Regions from separate parts of the Bacillus sp. SRL337 genome, predicted to be linked through region 1. Evidence: riboswitches for the same ligand, from Rfam matches in the RefSeq annotation. Region 1 holds a riboswitch; each other region holds the start of a gene.
The links. A riboswitch is a leader RNA that binds a small molecule or an ion and turns the genes downstream of it on or off. The one in region 1 is predicted to bind cyclic di-GMP.

Region 1 (5,095 bases):
CGCAGGCGCCTTGATCAGCCCCGACAGGCATAAGACGAGCCGGCGGGAAGGTTGCTCTTTAACCTTCCTGACGGATTGGCTTATGACCCCGAGGGGCTAGGCGCTGGAGCTGGATTGACTAAAAAGCGCAGGCGCCTTGATCAGCCCCGACTGGCATAAGACGAGCCGGCGGGAAGGTTGCTCTTTAACCTTCCTGACGGATTGGCTTATGACCCCGAGGGGCTAGGCGCTGGCGCTGGAGCTGGATTGACTAAAAAGCGGAAAGGCACCGTTCAGCGGCGTACAGATTGGAGGGCTCTCGTATGAGATATAGGAATCACGAAGAGCGATAGCGATTCGATGCTGACTAATCGCAAGGAGAGAGCCGAAATCTGCTAGCCGTTTGCCGCTGGCACTAGACGAGTCCCACTAATCCCTCAGGAGGTCGTATGCCTTCCGCTCCAATCCTCCTACATAAAAGGGTAGGGGATAACATTGTCATAAAAACTACAACTCTTAGAAAAGAGCCATATAAAAGAAGGTGTCCTTTTGGAGGACACCTTCTTGGGCTTGCAGGTATGCAGGTTAGAAGAGAGACTTTCATAAGATGAGGACATCATTCTACTCGAGTTAGCAGTTTGAGAACATCTTTTCTTCATTATATAAGAGTTCATTTGCTCCAAGGGGGCTCTTTGAGGCCATCCTCTCTTCAATTTTGATTGGGCATATATATCCCATCCAGCTCTTTGAGGACATCTTCTCTTCAATTTTGATTGACATATGTACCCCAACCAGCTCTTTGAGGACATCCTTTCTCCAATTTTCAGAGTTCATGCCTCCCAGCTAGCTCTTTAAGGACATGTACTCTTCGGTATTTATCGGCATATGTACGCTAGTTCAAACGATTATTTCTCTTGCTTTTTCATAAACTCCAGCACATCCAGGTCAATATGTCCCTCCTGTTCTCTCATTTCAAAGTTTTCGGTATGAAGGTAATCCCTTAACGCCTGGCTGACACTCTTATCCTCTTTCATATAACCATGGCGCTCCAGCTCTGCCTCCAGTTCTTCTTGGGTAGAGCCAGCCACTGGCACCACTTTGTCCGGGTTGGAAACTGCAAAATAGAGCTGATGCAGGTTAAAAATTCGGATTAACTCTTTAATCGGATCAGGATGGTCATCGACCCTCAAATCAATCAATCGGTCATTGAAACCGCCGTAACCACCTTTTTCTTTTACAACATAAATGGCAGCAGACTGCTTTCCTCTGGAATCGCCTCCCGCTTCCTGTCCGGCATCAAGTGCTTTCAGGAGCCTTTCTGCCAAGGTTCCTTCTGTTGAGGTAAACGTCTCAGCCATTGCCTCCACTGTACGCTGATCAACAAGGATATTTCCCTGCGCAGCAAAATGTTCACCGGTCATGCCGCCAGCCCAATCATAACAGCCTTCTCCTGTATATGTTGCCGCATTTCCCTGTGCATCAATCAGCCCGACCTGGCGGAGATGACGCTCAGGGTCATCCTGCATGATAATTTCCAACGCTTCTTCGGCTGTTTTCCCTTCTTCCATCAATTGAAGAGCCTGCGGTCCGTACGCTGTGTTGGCGTAAGACTGTGTCGCCACTGCCCCCGCTCCGGCACGGGCAAACGGAACAACGGCACCGACTCCGATAAACTTGGATTGTACAGCTATTCCCCACTCTTTTTCCTTTGGATCAAATCCGACAATACTAAATGTCATGTTGTGATTCCTCCCGACAAAATTTATCTTTAATTGATTTTATTCGCCACTCGAAGGAAATGTCCTTTTTTTAAACGTAAAAACATCCTGCAGAATCTGCAGGATGCTGATGCTATCAATTATGTGGTTTCGATTAACCCGTATTTGCCGTCTCTGCGCTTATACACGATATTCGTTGCATTCGTTTCAGCGTCAGTAAAGATGAAGAAATTATGGCCGAGAAGATCCATTTGCAGAATCGCTTCCTCACTATCCATCGGTTTCAGGTTAAATTGCTTTGTCCTTACAACTTCATTAGGAACATCCGTCTCATCTTCCTGCGCTTTTTCATTCAGTTGAGATGTAGTCAACCCTTCCTGAGCAGCGAAGAATTCTTTCGGACTTCCCTTTTCACGCATTTTGCGGTTCACTTTGGTTTTGTGTTTACGAATCTGTCTCTCCAGTTTATCTACGATCAGGTCGATGGCTGCGTACATATCTTCGTGGCGTTCCTCAGCGCGCAGAACCAAATGCGGCATCGGGATTGTCACTTCGACCTTAGTTTTCTTATCAGGGTATACCTTTAAGTTAACATTTACGTCAGCATCAGGAGTTTCATTGAAGTAACGACCCAACTTGCCAACCTTATTCTCCAGGTGTTCTCGAATCGCTGGAGTTACCTCAATGTTCTCGCCTCGAATGTTGTAGTTCAACATGTAAACTCCTCCTTTTAGATAAAGCTATGTTTATATATTTCTCTATTCCCCTCATTATTCCTGCTTAATCTTTCTAAATATTTTGACGAATTTTAGAATATTATGTTGAATGTTTATATGAAAGGGATTTGAGAAATATATCTTATTATTATTTTCTCATGCACCTCAACGAATAAACTAGTAATAGCTTAATATTATGTGAAGTTTTCGGACCTGAACACCCGTGCAAAATCAAGAAAAGAGGAACTTCTACCGTCTATAATTTACAATATCCGGAAGGGATACTTTCAAAAAACCTTACTATGGGCAGAACACCTGTAGTCATAACAATATTGGGCCGGGACGAGTAAGTTTCGTCCCCCCTATTCCATCTCCAATCAGAAAAGACTTGCTGCTTGCACTGTGAGGTAATGGAAAAGCAGTTGAAATGTCCAGCACATATAGTCGTATGGAAGGAAAAAATAGAATCAATTATCCCTGAAATGGAATGGAATTTTCTATATCATACGCTCATAGTAAATGATGGACTCTTATAGAATTCAAATCTTTAGTACTTTAAAATCAGATATTTTAGCGAAAAATGGAGTAATTTGTAATTTTTTTCTGGAATTTATTGAAAACTAGGTCTTTATGATTTATTATTAGAATAGTTTTAAAAGTCTATTGACAAAATTGAAAAAAGGCAAACTTTTCGAAAGGAAAGGACGCAAAGCCACGGGTCTAAGGTTAGCTAAACTAAGATAGCCGGGCTGCCAAAAAGTTTTGTAGATAATAATGCGGAGCACTTTTCCATTCCTATTCATTTATCCACCTTCTTTTTGGTGGTCTTTTATTTTTTTCAAGAAGAGGGGATGGAATTTACTAAAAAAAATTGATTAAATAAAGTATCTATAAATATGTTTAGCCGGTTTCAAGGTGAGATGAAAGGTTGAAGACAGACAGGAAAGCTGCGGAGACAAGCTGCAAGTCTGTTATAAGTGTAAGAGACAAAAATCACCTGAAGACTATTATGGAAATGGACTTTATAAAATTGTTCAGAATGCAGAAAGAATTGAATTAATAGAAAGTCTCTCATGAAATACTAACAAATAAGAATGGTAATGGGTTATAGTTTTCAATTCATTAAAAAAGAAGGGAAGAATGCCAATGTCTATCATGACGGTTTTATTTGGCTCTGTGGAATATTTTGAAAGAGAATTACAGATCTATATAGAGAAAGAAGAATTAAATTATATGACGACCAGCCAAAAGCTAGAGCTCTCGTATTCAACATTAAAAGAGGATATTGCTCATAGTTTCATATGCAGTGATAGCTTTCGCGAAGAATGCTTGGAGAACCTGGCGAAGGCTTTTTTTCAGGTTAGCGGCTCTTTGGTGTTAAACTAAAACTCAAAAACATAGAAACACCCTCTCCTAGTGCCAATCGAATTGCATTAGGTCAGGGTGTTTTTTCGGTTCAACGTCAAATGTTGGGGTGAAGTGAATTTTGCTTCACCCTTATCCAATATGTGAACCCAGTCTTTTATACGTATGTGTTAATAGTATTTTCGCTCGAAAACGCGTAAAGCTTCGAAATCCAAATGCGTTTCGTTTCATCACTTTCGTTAAGTTGTTAATTCCCTCCAAGAAGCCGTTAGAATAGCTATAGGTAAAGCTATTTAATATTTCAACCTGCCAATTTTTTAATGTTTGCGCTGCTTTTTGAAACTCCGGGATGCCCGCCTCATCAACGGCTTTGTAAAAGGAATATAAGTCATTTTTGGTTTGGTGGATGTTCTCTTCTCCATTTTGTTTCGCCTCATCGAACCAGTGACAGAACAGTTCTTTCAATTCATAGGCCAGCTTTAATTCAGGGGACATGTCCAGATAACGTTGAAGATACCACTGATTGTCCTCTGTTAACTTATAGGATTTTTTATAGAATACATGTCGCATCTTTTTGCATTTCTTTCGATCATAATCATGCCAGCTGGATTGAACTCTTCTCCTCACTCCATCAAGTGCCCAATAGATATATCGAACAAAGTGAAACCGATCCGCCACAATAATAGGCTTCCCAAGGGCTTGTGTGACAGCTGCTTTAAAAGACTGACTCATATCCATGATTACGATTTCCACTTGAGCTCCATACTTTCGGAGATAGTGCTTAATCGTATTTTTGTATCGATTCGGAAGGATATCAATGGGCTCTTTAGTGATGCCATTCGCGATTATGAGCTGGTACTTGCCTTCTCTGGTATCTCCTTTGTATTCATCGATGGTGATCACTTTTGGCAATTCCTTCGCTTCTTCGTTGACTGTCTCTTTGGCCAATTGATCAAAGCGCCTTGCGACCGTTGAAGGGGATGTTCCATACACTTCTGCCGTCTCCTTGAACGTCTTGCCTTTAATACTACGAATTTTAACTGCCTGGTTCAGTTCCACTGATAACCGTTGGTATCTATTCACAAAAGGGTTCTTTTCCGCAAACTTCTTTCCACAAGGACAAGCATATCTTCTCTTTTGTAAAAGATTAGTGTGTGTCTTTCAAATAGCTTTAAATGCTTAATTTTTTGTATACGATAGTCGTGAATCTTATGAGTGAAAGTAGCACAAACCGGACAACTGTGGGGTGTAACCGGCTTCTCTGTATAAATCCAAAGTCTCGCTTCCACTTCCTCCATTTTCGTAACCATTGCTTCT
Region 2 (5,095 bases), 410 kb from region 1:
TTATATCATTAATGCCAAACGAATTGACTGATTGGCCGATTTTCATATGAATTTATAAAGGAATGAAACAAAACATAAGGGTATATGGTCACCTACAGTAGAAACCGACTTCGCGATCTTCATCCGTCTATCTTATTAAAAATAACCTAGTTGATTGGAGCGGAAGGGGCTCGACCTCCTGCGGGACTAGCGGGACAGATGAGACCCCGCAGGCGCAGCCGAGCAGGCCAATCCAGCTCCAGCGGCCAGCGACTAGCAGATTTCGATCACCCTCCTTGCGATAAGTCATCATCGATTCGCCATGTTCATCGTGATTCCTTAATCTCATGCGTGAGACCTCCAATCTGTAAGTCGCTGAACGGCCGCTTGCGCTTTTTAGTCAACGCCCGCCCCGCGGAGTCGTGTCCCTGTAGCGGAAATCATCATCTACAACTTGGACAATACAATTATTTTCGTGATTATATTTGGAAGTAACGCATTATGTTTCGAATCTTCTTATATGTTATAATTTGTACAAACTATGAGATGGAGGATCGTTCATGAAAACCTTTAAAGTAATCACTCTTCAAGTTGTTGAAAACGATGAGCTGAAAGACATTGAAATTGTGGACGGTTTGATTATCAATAAAGAAGATGGGAAAGGGAGCTGGCTGATTGAGGGCTGCATGAAGAAGGATTATTATGATTTCTTCCGGGATGCCCAGCAGAGCGAAAATGATATTGAGGTACAGGTTGTGATTTCCCTTCCTGAAAATGATCCCGCTGCCTTTATGACGAGAATCAGCTGCATCAAAACGATGGATTTCCATCTGAGCGTTCTTTTTGAAGGAAAGTTGAAGAAGATGCGCAATGAATATGCTGAACTTCTGCTTGATGATTTAGTAGAGAAAGGGTTTGAAGGAGCAGGGCTTGTACAGGAATTCAGGGATAAAATGCGTTCCAAGCCTAGACTGGCTGCTACTTCGAAGGCGTCAAAGTAACTTTTAGACGAAATGTGACAAAGCTCACGTTTTTTTGTGGTATAATGTCACTATTATGAGGATGATTATACGTACAGGATGTGAACGGTAATGATCGGGGAACGAGTGAAGAAGCTTAGACAAGAGAGAAAAATGTCCATGACTGAACTTGCGGATAAGGCTGGGGTTGCCAAGTCTTACTTGAGTTCAATTGAAAGAAACCTGCAAAAGAATCCGTCGGTGCAGTTCCTGGAAAAGATCTCTGGTGCGTTGAATGTACCTGTTGATTCTTTACTATATGATACGATTGAAGATAAGCATATTGATTCGGACTGGGTAAGCATTGTAGAACAAGCCATGGAGTCCGGCATCAGCAAAGAACAGTTTCGGGAGTTCATTGAATTTAATAAATGGAAACTAAACCAAAAGTAAAAAGCGATTCCCTTATGACGGGAATCGCTTTGATTATTTTATAAGTACTTTTCTTTCTTCTCTATTTGTATGTAGGTATTCTAGGATTTCATCTTTGGTGACCCCTACTGCCATTGCTTCTTTAATCAAGGTAATCCATTCTAGATCCAGTTCTTTTTCAACCACTTTCTCTCCTCCTAAAATACACTCAGTATTTCAGGCAGCCCAGCCATCATAGTAAAACACCCAATCTCTTCCCTTAGATCTGTGGCTTTGCGTCCTCATTTTTCAATGAGTTTGCCTTTGTCTGACTATCTCATTGGCTAACCAGTTCCTTAACTATATCCATTATACTATTTATCAAAACCTATATTTTGTAAAATCCTGCTGCCTTTTCTACCTTTTTTCCTATAAATTTTTACATTTACTTCTCTTTTGTAGTAATATTCTGTTAATTATACTCTTCAGATAGTGTTTTTGTGTCGAATAAGCATGTTTCTTAGTGGAAAAGTCTTGCGATATGCCTTCAGCTTTTCCTCTAATGGGACAATCTTCTGGTTAATTTGAATGAAGCTGGATGCATGAAAGAAAGGAGATGCAGTGAGGTCCTTTCCGCATGATGGGCAAATCCACTGCCCTGTTTCTGTAGAACTGTATGAGGGGCGGCTGCAACGCTGGCAGTTTTTCTTAAACATAATTACACCTCTTTCGTTCGCTATAGTCCTTTTTACTTACTATACAAGAATATCCTCACTTCTCTAAAATGCTAAAACTATTCAAAAGTTCTTAATAAAGAACAATTTTCGTTAGTTTACTATTGTATGCTAACTGTTTCTTAAAAATGCTAATTTCCATAAAAATCAAATGTTCTTTATAATGAATAATAAACGATTTGGAGAAGGGGTTCAGACTATGGTTGGTGAGAGAATCAAGTTTATTAGAGAGAAAAAGGGGCTCACTATTAATGAATTAGGTCAAAAAGCAGAGATTTCAAAGTCTTATATCAGTTCTATTGAGAGGGGATTACAAAAAAATCCATCAATTAATGTTTTAGAAAAAGTAGCTAATGCTCTTGGTGTATCTCTAGATACGATTATTTTGGAGGAGGCAGATGATGTATCAATTACGGATGAGTGGATTCAGTTGGTGAAAGGGGCAATAAGTCAGGGTTTGACCAAGGATGAATTCATACATTTTACAACCTTAATGGGGTTAAAAAGAAAAGCAGAATAATAAAGAACTTGAAACATCTTGTTTCAAGTTCTTCAGTTGATCTTGGTTTTAAGAATAGCTAGAACATACCTTGCTTCCGCTTTACAGGTATATTCATAGTTGGTGTTCAACTCTTTTTGAAGTGACTCTATTTCCTTAACCTGGTCACCCGTTGGCTGTTCAGAGAAAATCTTTTCTATAATTTCATTTATCTTCTTTGCAAGATCTTCATGTAACTGTGGATTATTCTTTTGCTCAATAGACAACTGTTTGTACCAAGAAGCAGTATTCGTTATGTAATCTTTCCAAATTTTAACAAACGCATTCAAATCGAACTTTTCTTCGTTCCATTCGATATTTTCCATGTATGTTTCAAAAGCAGTAGAAATTGAACGGGAAATGCTGATTTTCATTCCCTGTGGAAAATTATTCATCATGCAGCTAAATTACCTCCTATTATATATTGCTTGCTGTCTTTGTCTTACTATACCATAATAAATCATTTTTGTCGGAGATACTGTTGTTCAAAATAATGGTAAATTAGCTGAGAAGATAATTTCAACTATTTAATATCTCTTCTCTTAAACCAGTGGTACTATCAAGAAAAAAGAACCGGATATCCCGGTCCTTTAGAAGGAGCTATTACTGATTATTTTTTTCGTCGTCTTTCATATCTTCTTCAAGCTCGCCAGCTGGAGATTCGCCATTTTCGCCGTTTTGGTTATCGTCAATATCCCCGTTGTTATCTTCAGAGATATTTCCTTCGCCGTCATTAGTATCCATATCCATGTCGCCGTTATCGTTCATATCTCCGTTTTCATTCATGTCCCCATTCTGATCATTAGGAACTTCTTCCTCAACAGGAGCTTCGTTATCTTCCGGAGGCGGCTCCTGATCGCCGTTACAACCTGCAAGAAGCATTGCGGAGAGTGCTGTTCCACCAAGGATGGCTAAAAGCTTTTTATTCATTGTGTATGACTCCTTTCAATACAAAGAATTTTTGAGACCTATCTCTGCGGTCTTTTGATAGCATGCCCCATAATTTTGGAAACTTGCATCCAAATCAACTATTTTTCGTTAATGAAAAGAGAGATTCTTTATCACTTTAAAGCAGTGGGGGACAGTCCCCTATCGCTTTAAAGCATTAAAGAAGTCCAGCTGCTTCGGCAGCTGGACTTTCTTGTTTACTCTATTCTTGTTTATCTCCTAACGCAAACATCATTTCTGTTTCGCAGGCTACTTCTCCGTCCACTGTTGCAATCGCTTTTCCTTTGCCGATGGCGCCGCGGAAGCGTACCATTTCAACTTCCAAGCGGAGCACGTCCCCTGGTTTAACCTGACGCTTGAACCGGCAGTTATCAATTCCTGTGAAGAAAGCCAACCGTCCGCGGTTTTCTTCTTTCTTCAGCATTGCCACTGCCCCCACTTGAGCCAGCGCTTCTACAATCAGGACTCCGGGCATTACCGGGTAACCAGGAAAATGGCCGTTGAAGAATTCTTCGTTTGCGGTTACATTCTTGATTCCCACCGCACTCTTTCCTTCTTCGACTTCAATGATCTTGTCCACTAAAAGAAATGGATAACGGTGAGGGATGATTTCTTTGATTTGCGTAATATCGAGCATCAAAATGCCTCCTTAATCCTTTATGTACCTTATCTTCTATCCATTCTACCTGAATTCCTCTCGGATAAAAAGGAATTTTGGATCAGCTGCCCTATTTCCTTTAGCGCTTTAAAGCAGCCGGGGACTGTCCCCGGCTGCTTTAAAGCGTTAAAAACCCTGCCTTCCATAAGAAGGCAGGGTTTGATTAATTTTCTTTCATGACGATATCAATGATATGCTGCCATGTGGATTTTTCTAATACATCCATCGGTTTTCCGTCTCCGATGACCCCATACCCGAACATGGCCCCTCCAATGAGACATCCGGCAAGGAGCACGACAAAAAGGATGATTCGCAGCCAGATCGGAAGAAAGCGGATCCTTACCCATTTCCCAGGTGTTTCTTCCGCTTTGTTTTTCTTATTCTTTTTTTCAGCTTTGATGTCTTCCCTTGTTTTGCCTTCTTCTTGCAGAATTTCATTTTCAGTCATTGTCATAACTCCTTTAACGGATTCCATTGACAAGTCCCATCATCTGATCTGCCATCGAGATGGACCTGCTTTGGAATTGATAAGCCCTCTGGACATTCAGCATGTCCGTCATTTCTTTTCCTATGTCGACATTGGATCCTTCCAATGTGCTTTGAGCGAGGCTGATATTGTTTCGTAAGGCACCGTTCATGTTGGTCATTATTTCATTTTGATTTACACCAAGTCCTTGCAGATCTTGAGGCAATCCCAAAAGATTCTGGCCGGCTTGCTCCATGAATTGCGGTTTTTCTATCGATACTATCCCTAGGTTAAAAGGCATCCCACCGATAGTCAACTGTCCATTTGCACCAAGACCAATATCTTGACTGTTCATTCCTGCTTCAGTGAATGTGATAAAATCATCATTTTCGTCAAGTACAG
Region 3 (5,095 bases), 290 kb from region 1:
GTCAGCCGCTTATCCCCTTGGAACAATTCTATTAGGTCAAAAGCCAATTGGGCTCGATTGCGTACATCAGGCTTCTTATTTTTTTTCAAGCCGTCCAATTCGCGGTATACCTGTTTGCTGACAAAAATGTGAGCATCACTATCCCTGTGCAGGGCAATGAGGAACATCTGCTCATGAAGTAATATGTTTGTATCCAAGCATAAAATGGTGCCACGCTCAATAACAGGTTTAAGTCTTGTGTATTTCATCATTCCCAGTTGATGATTCCTTTTGGCTGCTGCTTTTTCTTTAGCAGAAGGAAGCAATATATATTGGAGGGCAAGAGCCAGTCCCAATGTAAGGTAGAGATGGATGGGGTTCTCCGTTCCGAATATGTAAATGAATTTTTGATGAAATGCAAATCCAACCATAAATAGGACTGCCAAGAGGCTTCCAAGCTTCACCTGTTTCATATACACCTGGCCAAGTCCTGGCAAAATAAAATTAAGAAGCGTGGCTAATCTGCCGTTAATGACAACATGAGGGGATATTCTTACGGAATTGAACAATCCCAATGCTAATAGGCAGCTCAAGATTATAAGTGCAATCTCACTCGCATCGCCGCTTTTAGACAAATATAAATATAGAATGAATAATAGCAAACCCTTTCCTCCTTGCTCTCTGTTTTAGTGAGTGATAAAATGTTTTCTGTTTTTCTGCAATTATTTCAGAAATGATTCTTACTTATATTCATCTCTGTACGTTTTCTTGGACATTCTACTTAAATCCGAAAATTGACGGTGGTTATCTCGCAGCTTACCGATTCTGGCTGTCCAGCTATCGATATGCGGAAAAACATTATTGGTGGACGCCTTTGCCGAAGATAAGACCCTTTCAGCAATGAAAGAAAAGGCAATCAATCCGATACTAATAATGAATAATAGTGAGATCAAGCCCATATGTATCCTCCTCTCTTACATATTTTAATGTGCTTACCTTTTGTAATGAAAAAACTGCCCTCTTTTATGGAAGGGCAGCTTCAACTAACAATTCGTAAAATTGATGCAACCCGACTATCATAATCCTCATGATTTTAGACTCGTGGTTTTGCGTCCTTACCTTTCGATAAGTTTGCCTGTTTTTTTATGAATACTGGTTACTGGATGTAAATACCTATTAGTATCGTACTATAAAGTGGAAAATAAATCCTTTCATTTTAGATAATTTTTCACAAAAAAATTTTTGATTTGTATTTTCATTGTATTATATTGTCTTTTTTTGTAAGGTGCGTCTGGTCTGAAATATGCCTGTTTCTTTATCATAATAAATCTGATTGACAATAAGGCGAGGGAGAGATTCTTCGTCTTCTGGCCCATATACCCTTGTCATTGCGTCTGAAGTAATGAGCCAGGTCGATTCAGATTTTCTTACTTCATGAAGGAGGAATTTTTTCCTTTCAATGGCTTTGCGAATGGTACTGCCGTCACTTAATCCCCAACGTGCTGCCGCTTCTTTTAAAGTATAGACGTCGTGAATGGGAAGGGACTGTCGATCCTCTATACCAACAGGCCCAATAATGGTAAGGATCTGGGATGCAAGGATTGTTTGGAAGGAGGTCTCTTGTAAAGCAGAAAGATAGTAGACTTTATTATTCTCCTTTAACCAATCCTTCACTTCGGCAAGGGAAGTAAGTTGATTAAAGTTGTTTGCCTGAAGGTTAAAAAGCATTACCGGCCATTTTTTATAGCCCTCCATTTTTTCCTGCAACTTCATGTAAATAACAAAGGATGCTGACATTCTAAATTCCTCCTCATATCGATTCTGGGTTATAGCACTTCCTCGAATGTTCCTATTTCCCTTCCCCTTTTATAAACACTGCAACTTTTTAACTCCTCATAGGTAATCGGATTACCTCCAAACTGTACTCCCCAGGTATCACAGAGGTCTTCAATTCCATCATCGTGCAGTCTTTTTTCAAGATTGAAGATTAAACTGTGCCCGAGCTCATGTCCCAAAGTATGGAGCAACTCTTGTCTTGCTTGTTCCTTCGTAAAAAGAATATAAGGCCTGTCATGCATATCATTTTCAATGGGCATCCCTTCATCGATTTCGTCAGAATAAAGATATAGCCGGTAAGAATCTCCTTCTGTTTTCATAGGGTACAAATCAATAGTGGAACCTTCTGGTGAACGATGAGTTTCATATCGATGATAGGCACCAAAAATACTTAAACGAAGGGATTCCGGACGATTTTTCAATCCGATAGAGGCTATTCCTTGCACAGCAGTTGGACGATTTTTTTGAACTTTTTCTACAAATCCCTCAACTTCCTTAAGCGACAAAGGGAATTCAAATCCCGGTGCCGGTTCTTCTTCAAAGAAATGGATTTTATCAATTTTCTTGTACTTAATGAGTTGCTTTAATCGTCTTTTCTTCATCCATTTTGAAGAGAGCAGCTTTTCTCTAAACACGATAAACAAAAACAGCATTGAGAAAATCAGCCCAATCCCAATTAATCCTTTAAGAATGAATAAGTACATATACATCACCTCTTATTTTTATTATTACCATTATAATCCAACAAATAAAATATGTCACTAGTAAAGGAAATATTTTTATAAAATTGCACAGGAAGTACTAAGAAGTGGGTAAATAAGTTAAGGTTGTTGCATAAGTCAAACTTAAGTTTTGGGGGCCATGAAAGGAAGGGTTTTGTGTTGTAACAAAGAAGACTTCGCTATTGTTCTATCTCTTGGTTTATTAATCAAACGTTTGATTAGTGGCAGGTTTATAGCTATCGGCAGAGAAGAATTAATTCATGATGACCGATTTACGAATAATGAGAACCGACTGAAGCACTCCCAGGAGCTCGATGAAATAATTGGCGAATGGATTCGTGAAAGAGAGCTTAATGAAGTAGTAGAACCATTTAATAGCTGTGGTGCAGTTAAAGGCCCTATGTATAATATGCAACAAATATTTGAGGATCCGCATTTCAAATACCGGCAATCATTAGTTAATCTAGAAGACGAAGACCTAGGCGAAATACATGTGCCCAATGTATTTGCTAAGTTTTCAAAAACACCAGGAGAAGTTAAGTCATCTGGTCATAAAAAGGTCAGCATAATAATGAAATCTATAAAGGAATGCTTAATTTCACTGATACAGAATTAGAAGAATTAAGGAATGATAATATTATATAATTGGGGAAGGAGTGACAGTATTCTTGTCCCTGAGTAAGTATTAAAACATATCTTTTTTATAACGAACAATTATCCAGAGTATAAGTACAGGATTTTTCTGAAAGTAATAAAGTAAGGATTGTTTTTTCATTTAAAAGGAATTATGAGGATGAAAGTGGGTTTATATCCTCGCTAGCAGAGGTCCTGGAGATACTCTGGAGCATCGGAAATTGTTATAGTTAGTAGTGGTTTGGGGGAGCGGGACTTGGCTTTCCATCCCTGAGTTAAAGCATACGATCTTATATGAGAGATGTTGGGACCTGTCCCAATGAATTCCATTATTTCTATCGGCGGTGGGGCCAAGAACGCTGAATGGCTGCAAATCCAGGCAGACATATTCAATGCAGACGTCCATAAGCTTGCAAGTGAACAAGGTCCAGGACTTGGGGCGGCTATGCTTGCTGCTGTCGGAGCCGACTGGTATCCTACACTGAGAGAATGTTCACAAGCTTTTACAAAAATCGTAGAAACTTATACTCCTATCGAAGAAAACGTTAAGAAATATAAAGACTTGTACACTCTTTATAAACAAGTATACCAACATACCAAGTCCCTTAATGAAGGGCTTAAATCTTTCCGGGAATAGCATCTTGGGTGATTGGAAGACAGAGGGGCAGCTGCTCCTCTTTTTTGTCGGGTTTCAGAGTTGATTAGGAAAGGAAGTCTGCTGCAGGCATAGGTAAGCGCCACCTGACGATGTGAGATTTGGTGTACTCCCTAACAAGAAATAGACCAAAAAACCGGGCACTCTAATAAGATTTAGTGTAATCCATCGAGGAATAGACCAAATATCATGGCGCTCCCATACAAATTGGTGCGGTCCATCGAGGAATAGACCAAATATCCGGGCGCTCCCATAAAAAATGGTGCAATCTATCGAGGAATAGACCAAATATCCGGGCGCTCCCATAAAAAATGGTGCAATCCAACGAGGAATAGACCAAAAAACAGGCTGCTCTCAAAAAAATTGGTGCAATTTATCAAGTTCCAAACCACATATCTCCCCACTATTATAGATAGTTCGTTTATGGTACTGGATAGACTTTATCTCATCGACAACCATAAAGACAGCTCCAATATTGGGCAGGATCAGATTCATAAAAGGCAGGCTTAAACACAAAAAGGGCACCTATTAAGAATGCAATAGATGCCCTGGCAGCTAAAATTGAGAATCAGTGGATCACTAAGGGTTAAGATTGAGAGAGTGTCTATTCGCTGCTACCCGAGTGAAATCCCCGTTTGCAGATTCAAGAATACAAGATGCATACCATCAATATCCGCCATATGATTTCTGTTCCCAATGAATTTGGGGGTCTTTAAATTCTCCGAATAGAAAAGCGGTTTCGGGGATTTCAACTCTTATTGAAAATGTAAACTGTCCTTCAGCCCAGATGGTCGTATTTCTTTCTTGAAGCGGTTCGTATGACTTTGTGATTTCTGTGAATTGCTCGAAAAGTTCTTGACCTGCCTCCTTGCCTTCTGTGGGGGTCGTTCCCACCGTCATATAAAGGATAAAGTGCAGGCTGCCGTCTTCACCGGTGTAATTCACATCTTGAATTTTTTCATTATTTTTCATTACATTATCTTTCGCTTGAATGAATAGATCTTCGTGGAGCTGTGGTTGTTCCTGCTGAGACTTGACCACTTGCAAATCCGCATAGTCTTCAGGAATGGATTTTTCAATTAGTAAATCGGGTAGTTCATCATTCAATTTTAATTCTATAAGCTTAAAGTAGGAGACGAATTCTTCCCCATTGTATTCTTTTCTTTCGAGCACAACTCCGGAATCATATTCAATTTTAATGAGACTTCTTTCGAATAAGAAGACTTGTGGATTTGTTTTAACTAACTCAAATGTTACCCAATTTTCTTCA

Region 2: another riboswitch for cyclic di-GMP. It lies ahead of AC4E8A_RS22055 (anti-repressor SinI family protein); the one in region 1 lies ahead of AC4E8A_RS20210 (hypothetical protein).
Region 3: another riboswitch for cyclic di-GMP. It lies ahead of AC4E8A_RS21560 (hypothetical protein); the one in region 1 lies ahead of AC4E8A_RS20210 (hypothetical protein).

The regions. Positions count from the first base shown of each region.
Region 1 is NZ_OZ481793.1:4,001,648-4,006,742, forward strand. Features, by position in the region: gene AC4E8A_RS20195 (hypothetical protein) at 610-813, opposite strand; gene AC4E8A_RS20200 (DUF1028 domain-containing protein) at 885-1,718, opposite strand; gene hpf (ribosome hibernation-promoting factor, HPF/YfiA family) at 1,838-2,413, opposite strand; cyclic di-GMP riboswitch class I at 3,085-3,170, shown strand; gene AC4E8A_RS20210 (hypothetical protein) at 3,560-3,799, shown strand; partial or broken gene AC4E8A_RS20215 (ISL3 family transposase) at 3,911-5,095, opposite strand, start outside.
Region 2 is NZ_OZ481793.1:4,406,957-4,412,051, forward strand. Features, by position in the region: gene AC4E8A_RS22035 (class D sortase) at 1-31, shown strand, start outside; gene AC4E8A_RS22040 (hypothetical protein) at 128-328, opposite strand; gene AC4E8A_RS22045 (YwpF family protein) at 540-980, shown strand; gene AC4E8A_RS22050 (helix-turn-helix domain-containing protein) at 1,071-1,391, shown strand; gene AC4E8A_RS22055 (anti-repressor SinI family protein) at 1,425-1,556, opposite strand; cyclic di-GMP riboswitch class I at 1,587-1,682, opposite strand; gene AC4E8A_RS22060 (helix-turn-helix domain-containing protein) at 2,283-2,603, shown strand; gene AC4E8A_RS22065 (hypothetical protein) at 2,636-3,019, opposite strand; gene AC4E8A_RS22070 (hypothetical protein) at 3,225-3,551, opposite strand; gene fabZ (3-hydroxyacyl-ACP dehydratase FabZ) at 3,772-4,206, opposite strand; gene AC4E8A_RS22080 (DNA-directed RNA polymerase subunit beta) at 4,391-4,675, opposite strand; gene AC4E8A_RS22085 (flagellar hook-basal body protein) at 4,689-5,095, opposite strand, start outside.
Region 3 is NZ_OZ481793.1:4,296,007-4,301,101, reverse strand. Features, by position in the region: gene AC4E8A_RS21565 (PIN domain-containing protein) at 1-641, opposite strand, end outside; gene AC4E8A_RS21560 (hypothetical protein) at 720-938, opposite strand; cyclic di-GMP riboswitch class I at 1,040-1,125, opposite strand; gene AC4E8A_RS21555 (helix-turn-helix domain-containing protein) at 1,243-1,776, opposite strand; gene AC4E8A_RS21550 (hypothetical protein) at 1,806-2,519, opposite strand; gene AC4E8A_RS21545 (CoA transferase) at 2,677-3,153, shown strand; gene AC4E8A_RS21540 (FGGY-family carbohydrate kinase) at 3,490-3,807, shown strand; gene AC4E8A_RS21535 (hypothetical protein) at 4,492-5,095, opposite strand, start outside.